One region of the Pseudomonas sp. GL_103 genome, then DNA from elsewhere that is predicted to be linked to it. Evidence: predicted binding sites of a transcription regulator. Region 1 holds the regulator's gene; each other region holds the start of a gene.

What was found. The regulator FliA, encoded in region 1, starts transcription of late flagellar genes. The targets are predictions, from matches to a motif close to CTAAAGTTTNNNNNNNNNNNGCCGNTAA.
Region 2: AC3IP0_RS22975 (flagellar protein MotY) is a predicted target of FliA. The motif match lies at 1,548-1,575, and genes of this name have one in related genera.
Region 3: motA (flagellar motor stator protein MotA) is a predicted target of FliA. The motif match lies at 1,133-1,160, and genes of this name have one in related genera.
Region 4: AC3IP0_RS09630 (methyl-accepting chemotaxis protein) is a predicted target of FliA. The motif match lies at 1,165-1,192, and genes of this name have one in related genera.

Annotation. Positions count from the first base shown of each region.
Region 1 is NZ_CM174420.1:1,802,994-1,806,190, forward strand. It holds gene flhF (flagellar biosynthesis GTPase FlhF) at 1-271, shown strand, start outside; gene fleN (flagellar synthesis regulator FleN) at 388-1,218, shown strand; gene fliA (RNA polymerase sigma factor FliA) at 1,215-1,955, shown strand; gene AC3IP0_RS08145 (chemotaxis response regulator CheY) at 2,123-2,494, shown strand; gene AC3IP0_RS08150 (protein phosphatase CheZ) at 2,516-3,197, shown strand, end outside.
Region 2 is NZ_CM174420.1:5,113,426-5,116,622, forward strand. It holds gene AC3IP0_RS22970 (argininosuccinate synthase) at 1-447, opposite strand, end outside; gene AC3IP0_RS22975 (flagellar protein MotY) at 577-1,482, opposite strand; gene pyrC (dihydroorotase) at 1,642-2,688, shown strand; gene rnt (ribonuclease T) at 2,685-3,197, shown strand, end outside.
Region 3 is NZ_CM174420.1:525,660-528,856, reverse strand. It holds gene motB (flagellar motor protein MotB) at 1-208, opposite strand, end outside; gene motA (flagellar motor stator protein MotA) at 212-1,063, opposite strand; gene AC3IP0_RS02375 (HDOD domain-containing protein) at 1,231-2,769, shown strand; gene AC3IP0_RS02370 (rhodanese-like domain-containing protein) at 2,811-3,197, shown strand, end outside.
Region 4 is NZ_CM174420.1:2,112,715-2,115,911, reverse strand. It holds gene acnA (aconitate hydratase AcnA) at 1-96, shown strand, start outside; gene AC3IP0_RS09635 (CPBP family intramembrane glutamic endopeptidase) at 328-1,119, shown strand; gene AC3IP0_RS09630 (methyl-accepting chemotaxis protein) at 1,225-2,790, shown strand; gene AC3IP0_RS09625 (alpha/beta family hydrolase) at 2,978-3,197, opposite strand, start outside.

The DNA.
Region 1 (3,197 bases):
TTACAAGCGTTGTGGGCTCGCAGGCTGCATCCTGACTAAACTGGATGAAACGGCAAGTCTGGGTGAGGTGTTGAGCCTTGCCATCAGTCATGAACTGCCGGTGGCTTACCTGACCGATGGCCCGCGGATCCCGGATGATTTGCATCTGCCGCGTCGTCACCAGTTGGTCAGCCGCGCCGTGAGCGTGCAAATGCAGGAAGAACCCAGCGAAGAAGCCATGGCTGACATGTTCGCTGACATCTACCACAGTCCGACCAAGCAGGTTGGCTGAGGTAAAAATGAACAGTTTTTGTACCTACATCGATGGTCTGCCATGCATTGTTCCGTTTGTGAACGCGCAGCCAGTAATGTGGCCTCCGTCTATGCAAGACAAGGTAAAGAAATAACATGGGCAGCATGCATCCCGTACAGGTGATCGCGGTGACCGGCGGCAAAGGTGGCGTCGGGAAAACTAATGTGTCAGTGAACTTGTCCCTGGCTTTGGCCGAACTTGGCCGGCGCGTCATGCTGTTGGACGCGGACCTTGGACTGGCGAACGTCGACGTTCTGCTGGGACTGACACCCAAACGTACCCTGGCCGACGTGATCGAAGGCCGCTGCGAACTGCGCGATGTATTGCTGCAGGGACCCGGCGGCATCCGTATCGTTCCGGCCGCATCCGGCACTCAGAGCATGGTGCATCTGAGCCCCGCGCAACACGCCGGCCTGATCCAGGCCTTCAGTGATATCGGCGACAACCTCGACGTATTGGTGATCGACACCGCCGCGGGCATTGGTGACTCGGTAGTCAGTTTCGTCCGCGCAGCCCAGGAAGTGCTGCTGGTGGTGTGCGACGAGCCGACCTCGATTACCGACGCCTACGCGTTGATCAAGTTGCTGAACCGCGACTACGGCATGAACCGCTTCCGCGTCCTGGCCAACATGGCCCAGAGCCCGCAGGAAGGACGCAACCTGTTCGCCAAGTTGACCAAGGTCACGGATCGCTTCCTCGACGTCGCCCTGCAATACGTCGGCGCGGTGCCCTACGACGAAAGCGTGCGCAAGGCCGTGCAGAAGCAGCGCGCGGTCTACGAGGCCTTCCCGCGTTCCAAGTGCTCGCTGGCGTTCAAGGCCATCGCGCAGAAGGTCGATACCTGGCCGCTGCCTGCCAACCCGCGCGGGCACCTGGAGTTTTTCGTCGAGCGGCTCGTGCAGCAGACAGCAGGACCTGTTCTATGACAGCCAGCGGCTACAACCTCTACAAGAAGTCGGCACGCGATGCGCAGTACGAGCTGATCGAGCGTTATGCGCCGCTGGTTAAACGCATTGCCTACCACTTGCTGGCGCGTCTGCCGGCAAGTGTCCAGGTCGAAGACCTGATCCAGGCCGGGATGATCGGCCTGCTTGAAGTGTCGACCAAATATGACGCCAGCAAAGGCGCCAGTTTCGAGACGTACGCGGGCATACGAATCCGCGGCGCCATGCTCGATGAAGTGCGCAAGGGGGACTGGGCGCCACGTTCGGTTCACCGCAATACGCGCATGGTCAGCGATGCCATTCGCTCGATTGAAGCGAAAACCGGCCGTGACGCTAAAGATCACGAAGTTGCGGCCGAACTCCAATTGAGTCTCGACGATTACTACGGGATTTTGAACGACACCCTGGGCAGCCGGCTGTTCAGTTTCGACGACCTGTTGCAGGACGGCGAACACGAAGGGCTGCACGAGGATGGCGCGAGTGCTCATCTCGAGCCGTCACGCGACCTGGAGGATGAACGCTTCCAGGCTGCGCTGGCGGATGCGATTGCCAATTTGCCGGAGCGTGAGCGACTGGTGTTGGCGCTGTACTACGACGAGGAGCTGAACCTCAAGGAAATCGGTGAGGTCCTGGGGGTCAGCGAATCGCGGGTCAGCCAGTTACACAGCCAGTGCGCGGCCCGCTTGCGGGGGCGTTTGGGGGAGTGGCGAGCGCGCTGAAGGCAGTGTGGGGACACTGCGAACGAGGCTGGTGTGGTTTTGAACTGCGCCGGTCGCGATCTGTTGTGCTCCAGACAGTCATTGAGTGCTTTGCCGGATTGATTGAAATGGCGCGTCCAGGTGCTGGGCGCGTTTAAGACTGCTTGGAGGTCGAATTGGACAAGAACATGAAAATCCTCATCGTTGATGACTTCTCAACGATGCGGCGGATCATCAAGAACCTGCTGCGTGACCTTGGGTTCACCAACACCGTCGAGGCCGACGATGGCACTACCGCCATTCCGGTGCTCAACAGCGGAAGCATCGACTTTCTGGTAACGGACTGGAACATGCCTGGCATGACCGGTATCGATCTGCTGCGCCACGTGCGTGCCGATGAAAAGCTCAAGCACCTGCCGGTGCTGATGGTGACCGCTGAAGCCAAGCGCGAGCAGATCATCGAAGCGGCCCAGGCTGGCGTTAACGGCTATGTGGTCAAGCCCTTCACGGCCCAGGCGTTGAAAGAAAAAATCGAGAAGATTTTCGAACGCATCGGTTGATGAGTGCGCCACGGGGGAGCTATGGGCAATAACGAAACTTCATTGGGCGATTTTGAATCGACCCTGAAAAAACACGCCGTCGAATTGGTCGCGAGCCTTGAAAAAGGCAAGTTCGGCGACGCGGTGCAATTGATCCATGAGCTCAACCAGACCCGTGACCGCGGCCTGTATCAGGAAGTGGGCAAGCTCACTCGCGAACTGCATAGCGCGATCGTCAATTTCCAGATTGACCCGCACATGCCGCAAGCCGAAGAAGTGTCGCAGATCACCGATGCCACCGAGCGCCTGGGCTATGTGGTCAAGCTGACCGAGGCGGCGGCCAACCGCACCATGGATCTGGTGGAAAGTGCCACGCCACTGGTCAATGGCCTGGCCGATGAAGCCAAGGTGTTGAGCGCGGACTGGGGGCGCTTCATGCGTCGCGAAGTCGGCGCCGAAGAATTTCGTGAACTGGCCCGGCGGGTCGACGGGTTCCTGACGCGCAGCGGCACGGACAATCGCGCGGTGTCGGGCAACCTCAACGACATCCTGCTCGCCCAGGATTACCAGGACCTCACAGGCCAGGTGATCAAGCGTGTGACCCAGTTGGTCACCGAAGTTGAAAGCAACCTGCTCAAGCTCGTGCTGATGGCCAGTCAGGTGGACCGCTTTGCGGGCATCGAACATGACCGTGAAGCGATGCTTGCTGAAAAAGATCCACAAA
Region 2 (3,197 bases), 2.9 Mb from region 1:
CCACTCGCGCCAAGGGGCGATCACTTTCACACCTGGCTTCAAGGCGTACGCACCGAGTTCGAAACGAACCTGGTCGTTACCCTTGCCGGTGGCGCCATGGGAAATGGCGTCTGCACCGGTTTCGTTGGCAATTTCGATCAGGCGCTTGGCGATCAGCGGACGAGCGATGGAAGTACCCAGCAGGTACTCGCCTTCATAAACGGTGTTGGCGCGGAACATCGGGAAAACGAAATCGCGCACGAACTCTTCGCGCAAGTCGTCGATGTAGATCTCTTTGACGCCCATGGCCTGAGCCTTGGCGCGTGCAGGTTCGACCTCTTCGCCCTGACCCAGGTCAGCGGTGAAGGTCACCACTTCACAGTTATAAGTATCCTGCAGCCACTTGAGGATCACCGAAGTGTCCAGGCCGCCGGAATACGCCAGAACAACCTTGTTTACGTCCGCCATGCCATCACTCCACGGGGTTCTACGGAAAGCCGGGAAGTCTACCGCTCATACAGAATAATTTACAGTGGCGCGACAGCTTATGACGACGAAGCGACAGATTCTGTCGAGGGCGCGACGATTACAGCCGGGTCAGGAAGTGGCCGAAGCGGCCGCTTTCGTCGCTTGCGGGGCGACTTGTTCCGCTGGTGCTCCGCGCTCCAGGCGCACCGCTACTCGACGATTCTTCGCGCGGTTGGTGTTGTTGGTATTAGGCGCCACCGGATAACGCTCGCCATGGAAACGCAGGGTGATTTGCGACTCCTGGATGCCGTTGGCCTTGAAGAACTCCATCACTGCCAGGGCTCGGCGCCGCGACAGGTCGCGGTTGGTCAGGCGGTTGCCGCTGTTGTCGGAGTGACCGTCGAGCTCGATGTGATTAACCGTCGGATCGGCCTTCATGTACTCCAGCATCACCTGCAGTTTGGCTTTTGCGGCGCTGTCGAGTTCGATTCCGCCGCCGGGGAAGCCGATTTCGGATTGCTTCACCTGTTCGAAATTCTTTGGCAACAGTTTCGCCACGCAACCCTGGTAGTCGGCAAATGCTTTGGTGAACCTGACCGGCAACAAGCGCACTTCCGACACCCGTCCATCCCCCGATGAATGTCGAACCACCGGGCTGCGACCGTCCATCAGACCACTGATCAGACGCCCGGCCTGAACCTGTGAGCTGTTGAACAATACGTTGCCACTGCCGATTCTCACCGTACCCAGGTTGATATCGTCACGTCCCGGTTGCCACGGCGCAGCAGCGGCCAGCAGCGTCGCCGAGCCACCGCCAATCATCGGGTTGTAGGCTTTCAGACGAAACGTCGCCTGCTCGCCGGCACGACGCACGAACTCGCCCGAACCGAAGTCGGTAACCGGCTGAGTCAGGCGGCATTCGAACTTGTCGCCTTCGACCGTCCACTCAATGTTCTCCAGACGTGTCTGGAAAGTGAGCGCCATCGCCGGAAGGCTGGCAAACACAATGAGCAAGGCTAAATAACGCTGGCGCACGGGAGGCTCCACTGGCTTCTACAACAAAAAGACCGACACACACATGTTTACGGCATACCTGTTGGATATCGGAAGCTTCCTGCAAAACTTGATAGCGAGTGCCTGCAAGAGTCTTTTCCGGTAGCATTCCCTTGAGTTTGACCCGCCTGGAATCCCCTCATGTCCGACCGCCTGACCCTGCTGCGTCCCGACGACTGGCATATTCATCTTCGCGATGGTGCCGTGTTGACCAATACCGTCGCGGATGTCGCGCGCACCTTTGGCCGCGCCATCATCATGCCCAACCTGGTTCCACCAGTGCGCAACGCGGCCGAAGCCGACGGCTATCGCCAGCGGATTCTCGCTGCCCGCCCGGCTGGCAGCCTGTTCGAGCCATTGATGGTCCTGTACCTGACCGACCGCACCCAGCCCGAAGAAATTCGCGAGGCCAAGGCCAGCGGATTCATTCACGCCGCCAAGCTGTACCCGGCCGGCGCGACCACCAACTCGGACTCTGGCGTCACCAGCATCGACAAGATCTTCCCTGCACTCGAGGCCATGGCCGAAGTCGGGATGCCGTTGTTGGTCCACGGTGAAGTCACCCGGGGCGATGTCGACGTGTTCGACCGCGAAAAAATCTTCATCGACGAGCACATGCGTCGTGTGGTCGAGCGCTTCCCGACCCTCAAAGTGGTCTTCGAACACATCACCACCACGGACGCCGTGCAGTTCGTCAACTCGGCTTCGGCCAACGTGGGCGCGACCATCACCGCGCACCACCTGCTGTACAACCGCAACCACATGCTGGTGGGCGGGATTCGGCCGCACTTCTATTGCCTGCCGATCCTCAAGCGCAATACCCACCAGGAAGCCCTGCTCGACGCCGCCACCAGCGGCAGCGAGAAGTTCTTCCTCGGCACCGACTCGGCGCCCCACGCCCAGCACGCCAAGGAAGCGGCCTGCGGTTGCGCCGGTTGCTACACCGCCTATGCGGCCATCGAGATGTATGCCGAAGCCTTCGAACAGCGCAATGCGCTGGACAAGCTCGAGGCCTTCGCCAGCCTCAACGGCCCGCGGTTCTATGGTCTGCCGGCCAACACCGATCGCATCACCCTGGTCCGCGAAGAATGGACCGCCCCGACCAGCCTGCCATTTGGCGAGCTGACCGTTATCCCGCTGCGCGCCGGTGAAAAACTGCGCTGGCGCCTGCTGGAGGAACACGCGTGAGTGAAGACCATTTCGACGACGAACTGGAAGGCAATGGCGGCGGAGGCGGCCCTCGTCATCCAATGGCGGCAAGGTTCCGTGGTTACCTGCCGGTTGTCGTCGACGTAGAAACCGGTGGCTTCAATTCGGCCACCGACGCCCTGCTGGAGATCGCCGCGACCACCATCGCCATGGATGAAAAGGGTTTTGTTTACCCGGATCACACCTACTTCTTCCGTGTCGAGCCGTTCGAAGGCGCAAACATCGAAGCGGCGGCCCTGGAGTTCACCGGGATCAAGCTCGATCACCCCCTGCGCATGGCGGTGAGCGAAGAGTCTGCCCTGAACGATATCTTCCGCGGCGTGCGCAAGGCCCTCAAGGCCAATGGCTGCAAACGGGCGATCCTGGTCGGGCATAACAGCAGCTTCGACCTGGGCTTCCTCAATGCGGCGGTTGCGCGGCTGGACATGAAGCGCAATCCGTTCCATCCGTTCTCCAGTTTCGATACCGCAACGCTCGCCGGCCTCGCT
Region 3 (3,197 bases), 1.3 Mb from region 1:
CGCTTTCGGAAAAGCCGATCGGGTCCTTGAAGTAACCGGCGATGGCAATCTTCTGTTCCGGCGTGGCGGTGGACAGCAGCCACAACACCAGGAAGAACGCCATCATCGCCGTGGCGAAGTCGGCGAAGGCGATTTTCCACGCGCCCCCGTGATGCCCGCCGGCGATGCGCTTGACGCGCTTGATGATTATCGGCTGATTATTTTCCATAACTTAACGACCGCGAACCGCTTGTTCCAGCTCGGCGAAGCTTGGACGGTGCGCCGGGTACAGGACCTTGCGCCCGAACTCCACGGCCAGCGATGGCGGCATGCCGGAAGCCGAAGCCACCAGCGAGGCCTTGATGGCTTCGTAGACGTTCAGCTCTTCCTTGGCATCGTGGGCCAGGGAATGGGCCAGCGGGCCAAAGAAGCCGTAGGCGGCGAGAATACCGAAGAAGGTACCCACCAGTGCCGCACCCACGTGCAGGCCGATGGACTTCTGGTCGCCTTCACCCAGCGAAGCCATGGTCACCACGATCCCCAGTACCGCCGCGACGATACCGAAACCAGGCATGGCGTCGGCAATGCCGTTGACCGCGTGGGATGGGTGCTCCAGGTCTTCCTTGAGGCTGAACAGTTCCATGTCGAACAGGCCTTCCAGCTCGTGAGGAGCCATGTTACCGGAGGACATGATGCGCAGGTAATCGCAGATGAACGCGGTCATGCGCTCGTCCTTCAGCACCGTCGGGTACTTGGCGAAGATCGGGCTCGCGGCGGCATCTTCGATATCGCCTTCGATGGCCATCATGCCTTCGCGGCGACTCTTGTTGAGGATCTCGTAGATCAGGCCCAGCACTTCCAGGTAGAAGGCGTGGTTAAAACGCGAACTGAACATGCTCAGGGATTTCTTGAGCACGTGCATCGTCATGTAACCGGGGTTGGCCTGCAAGAACGCGCCGAGGGCGGCACCGCCGATGATCATGACCTCGAACGGCTGGATCAGGGCGGCAATCTTGCCGTGGGAAAGCACGTATCCGCCGAGCACGCTCGCGAATACGACGATGATGCCGATAATTTTAGCCATAGGTTAGGAGAGCACTTACTGAGTCGGGTTCAAGGTCATATTCGGAAGTTAAAAAATCTCTTCTTCTACTTATCGGCAAAACTGCGCCAGACTATAGCCAGTTCAGGCGAAAAGCTAATTTGACCCCTTGCGGGCATAGGTAATGTTGACGATGATCGCCTCCCACCATGGTTAACGAAACGAACGTCCCAACCCCGAAACCGACCACTCTCGAAGGCTGGGTCAAGCTGCTCGATGGAGTGCGCCTGCCGGTTCCGCAAGCCAGCCACGACCGTGTCTGCAAGGCCATCGGCGACAATCGCAGCTCGCTGCGCGATATCGCCGACCTCATGCAAGGCAGCCCGGCCCTGGCCTTGAGCGTGATTCGCGAAGCCAACCGGCACACCCATGGCGGCATGGCCGAGCCCGCGGAAAACCTTGAGGTTGCGATCAATCGCCTCGGCCTGAAACGCACCGAAGAACTGCTCGCGCGCCTGCCCGCCGAACCCCAGTCCGAGATCCCCAAAGCCCTGCGTCAGTTGCAGATGATCAGCCAGCACGCCACGCAACAGGCCAACGGTTTTTTTGCCAGTCGCCTGGCGCGCCTGTGGCAGGACATCCACTGGGGCAGCCTGCTGTTTCTTTCGCCGCTGTGGCCCCTGGCGCTGACCCATCCGAAACTGCTCGAAGATTGGGAGCTGCGGGTCATCCATAAAGGCGAGTCGGCACGCAAAGTCGAGCAGCAACTGTTTGGCGTACGCCTGCTGGACATCGGCCTGGCGCTGGTGGAGGTCTGGCGCTTGCCGATCTGGGTGCAGCAGGGCTATCGACTGTTGCTCACCGAACAGCGGGAGCTGGTGAAAGTCCTGCGCATCGCCCGCGACAGCGAGCACCCGTTGCGCCAGCAGAACCGCCTCGATGACGATCCGACCCTGCGTCGCTGGCTCAATCAACCGGCCAATACGGTGTTGCTGGCCAACGGGCTGGCGCTGTCGGCGCAGCACGCTTGGGACAGTCCCCACAGTGAGCGCTGGCAGTACCTGACCAGCCTTTACCTGCAAATGCCGATGGACGAACTGCAGCAACAACTGCACCAGCAAGCCGCCAACAGCGCACGCCAACACGCCATGCCCGACCTCTGGCACCCCGCCGAATCGCTGATCTGGCCGTGGGACATGAACCGTGTCCACGCAGGCTTGCTGCCGGCGGCGGCACCCACCGCCGAAGACCTGGCGAAGTGGCGCAAGCAATGCGCCGAACTGCTGGTCGAGCCGAGTCGTTTCACCAACGCCATGCACTTGACCATCGCCGCCCGGGACGCCCTCGTGGCCTGCGGCATGCGTCGGGTGATGATCCTGATGGCCGACCGCACCCACGCCAACCTGCGCGTGCACCAGACGGCCGGCCTGCCGAAGGAAGCGGCCGGGTTGAACTTCGTGGTCAGCCAAAGCAACGTGTTGCAACGCCTGCTCGCGCAGCAGGCACAAGTGCGCCTGACAGCCGCCAACAACGCGCAATTCTCGGCCCTGCTGCCCAACAGCCTGCGCTCACAGTTCAGCGGTGAACACCTGCTGCTGCGTTCGCTGGTCAACAATGGACGGGTGATCATGATCGTCGTGACGGATCAAGGCGGCGGGCCGTTTTCGGAAATTTCCGTACAGGCCTTCGGCAAAACCGCGCAGTGCATCGAGAAAGCCCTGCACAGCTTTAGCCACCGTGGCCAATAAGCTGCGTTACAATCCTCCCTTTTGTGCTCTGGAGACCTCACATGTCTGACTTCTCTGGCTTGCCGCTGGTGATCGAGCCGAGCGACTTGCTCCCTCGCCTCGACGCCCGCGAACTGATTCTGGTGGACTTGACCAGTCCCGCCCGCTACGCCGAAGGGCACATTCCCGGCGCGCGCTTTGTCGATCCGAAACGCACGCAGCTCGGCCAGGCCCCCGCCCCGGGGCTGATGCCCCCGCAGGCAGCACTCGAAGCGCTGTTTGGTGAGCTGGGACACAACCCCGATGCGGTCTACGTGGTGTATGACGACGAAGGCGGCGGTTGGGCCGGGCGCTTCATCTGGCTGCTGGATGTCATCGGCCACAGCAAGTACCACTATGTCGACGGCGGCCTGACGGCCTGGCTGGCGGAAGGCTTGCCCATGTCGATC
Region 4 (3,197 bases), 310 kb from region 1:
GAGGTGTTGTGCCGCATCGATACGCTCAATGAGGTGGAGTACTTCAAGTCCGGAGGGATTCTGCATTATGTGTTGCGGCAGTTGATTGCGGCGTAGTCATACGCCGACACAGACACCGCCTTCGGGCGGTGTTTTTGTTTGTGACCACATCCCTATAATCTCGCACTGCTTGATGTTGGCCCGACACTAGCCCCTGTGGGAGCGAGCTTGCTCGCGATAGCGGAGTGTCATTCAACATCATCTTTGAATGTTTCGCCGTCATCGCGAGCAAGCTCGCTCCCACTGGGGACTGGGGGAATCCACAGAATTTCGACACAAGGACTTTCAATGTTTGCTCTGCCAAGGACTTTTCTGGCCCTCCTCTCCCTCGGCTACTACTTGGCATTGGACTTCAGCAGTATGAGTTGGCCGGCGGCGATTTCTGTTGTTTTGCTATTGGTTTCCGGTTTTGCCGCTAGCCAGCAAACGCATCAGTTCGGTCGATACTTCGGCCATGGCCTATTCATCATTCTAGCTCTGACCCTGGCGACGCATTGGTGGCCCGGTTTCTACAACGGCCCAATCATCGCCACGCAGCGTTTCACCGACGACGCGGTGCCGTTTTCCATGTACGCGAACCTTGACAAACCCCTGATCGGTTTTTGGCTGTTACTGGTCTGCCCATGGCTTGTCGGTCGGCGCTCGCTTCGATCGATCCTGTTTGCCACCGCACTGGCGCTGCCCCTGAGTGCCGTTCTGGCCTTGGGTGGTGCGCTGTTGCTGGGTGTCGTCGCTTGGGCACCGAAGTGGCCGGATTCTGCCTGGCTGTGGCTGCTCAACAATCTGCTGCTGGTGACGCTTGTCGAGGAAGCGCTGTTTCGCGGCTACATCCAGAGCGGCCTGAGTCGCTGGCTGAAAAATCTGCGTCATGGTGAAAACTTTGCGCTGCTCCTGGCTTCGCTGATCTTTGGCCTCGCGCATACCGGTGCTGGCTGGCAATGGGTCCTGCTAGCCGGCCTGGCCGGGATCGGCTATGGCCTGGCCTACCGTTTTGGAGGACTGACAGCAGCCATCGCTACTCATTTTGGCTTGAACCTGCTGCATTTCGGCCTGTTCACCTATCCGATGCTCGCCGGCTGACGCAAGGGTCATTTTGCGACGCATCGCTGATTATCGAAAAATAATCTCAACAATCCGCCGGCCTTGCCGATACAGCACTTGAAAGCCTTGCGGATTAAAAAAGCCATGCGTAACAACCAGCCTATTACACAACGCGAGCGGACCTTCCCGGCTCAGCAACGGTTGATTTCCACCACCGATGCCAAGGGCATGATCACCTACTGTAACGACGCATTCGTCGAGATCAGCGGGTTTTCCCGAGAGGAACTGATCCGTGCACCGCACAACCTGGTCCGTCACCCCGACGTCCCGGCCGCGGTGTTCGCACACATGTGGGACACGCTGAAACAAGGCTTGCCATGGATGGGCATTGTCAAGAATCGCTGCAAGACCGGTGATCATTACTGGGTGAACGCCTATGTGACACCGGTCTTCGAAGGCAATCAGGTGATCGGTTACGAGTCGGTGCGGGTCAAGCCCACCGCCGAACAGATCCGCCGTGCCGAAGCGCTCTACCAACGCATCAACCAGGGCAAGTCGGCCATTCCCTCCTCGGATAAATGGCTGCCGATCCTGCAGGACTGGCTGCCGTTCATCCTGGTCAGCCAATTGAGCTTCATGATCGGTGCATCGCTGAACTCCCATTGGGGGTTTGCCCTGGCTGCCGGTCTTTCGGTGCCGCTGGGCCTGATGGGCCTCCAGTGGCAACAGCGTGGCCTCAAGCGTTTGCTGCGACTGGCCGAGCAGACCACTTCCGATCCGTTGATCGCACAGATGTACACCGACAGTCGCGGCGCCCAGGCGCGCCTGGAAATGTCCATCCTCAGCCAGGAAGCACGCCTGAAAACCTGCCTGACGCGCCTGCAGGACACGGCCGAACACCTGACCGATCAGGCCAGGCAATCCGATGCCCTGGCGCACAACAGCTCCAGCGGCCTGGAACGTCAACGGGTCGAGACCGAACAGGTGGCCACCGCGGTCAACCAGATGGCCGCTACCACCCAGGAAGTCGCCAGCCATGTGCAACGCACCGCCGATGCCACCCAGGAAGCCAATCGCCTGACCGGTCGTGGTCGTGACATCGCCGGGGAAACCCGCGAAGCCATCCAGCGCCTGTCGGTGGTAGTCGGTGAAACCGGCGTGACCGTGACCCAACTGGCCAAGGACAGCAACGAAATCGGCGGCGTGGTCGACGTGATCAAAGGCATCGCCGACCAGACCAACCTGCTGGCCCTGAACGCTGCCATCGAAGCGGCCCGGGCCGGCGAGATGGGTCGTGGTTTTGCGGTGGTGGCCGACGAAGTTCGTCAGCTGGCGCAACGCACCAGCGAGTCCACCGGGCAGATTCATGCGCTGATCGCCAAGCTCCAGCAAACCGCCACCACTGCCGTGCAGACCATGGAAGCAGGGCACCGTCAGGCGGAAGAAGGCGTGGCGCGGGTACTGGAAGCGGACCAGGCACTGGTGGGGATCAGCGAAGCGGTGGCCAACATCACCGACATGACCACCCAGATCGCCGCTGCGACCGAAGAGCAAAGTGCCGTGGCTGAAGAAATCAGCCGCAACATCAGCAACATATCGGCACTGGCGGACCAGACTTCGGAACAGGCACAGAACTCGGCGTTGTTGAGTGAAGAACTGACCAAGACTGCCAATACACAGTACTCGTTGGTAGAGCGGTTTAACCGCTGATAGAGGCTGGAATGACAAAAACCCGGACAGTGAGAGCTTCCGGGTTTTTTATTGATCCAGTGAAAGTGATGTTGCCTGGTAGTCCCTCATCGCGAGCAAGCTCGCTCCCACAGGGTTTTGAGCCACACCACAAATCACTGTGGGAGCGAGCTTGCTCGCGATGGGGCCATTACAGCCTGCACAAACCTCACCGAAGGAATGAAGCCACCTTCTGTGCCGCAGCCGCCAAATGCTGCTCATGGCTAAACCCCGAAGCCTTCAACGGTTTCAAGTCATGATCCCCCGCCACCAGCCAGAACACCTCGATACCCGGCGATAGCGCATAACCCTCGACCGCCTCGCGATTGCCCAACGCATCGCGCTCACCTTGCACGATCAAGGTTCGAGTTTTCAGCCCCGCCAGATGC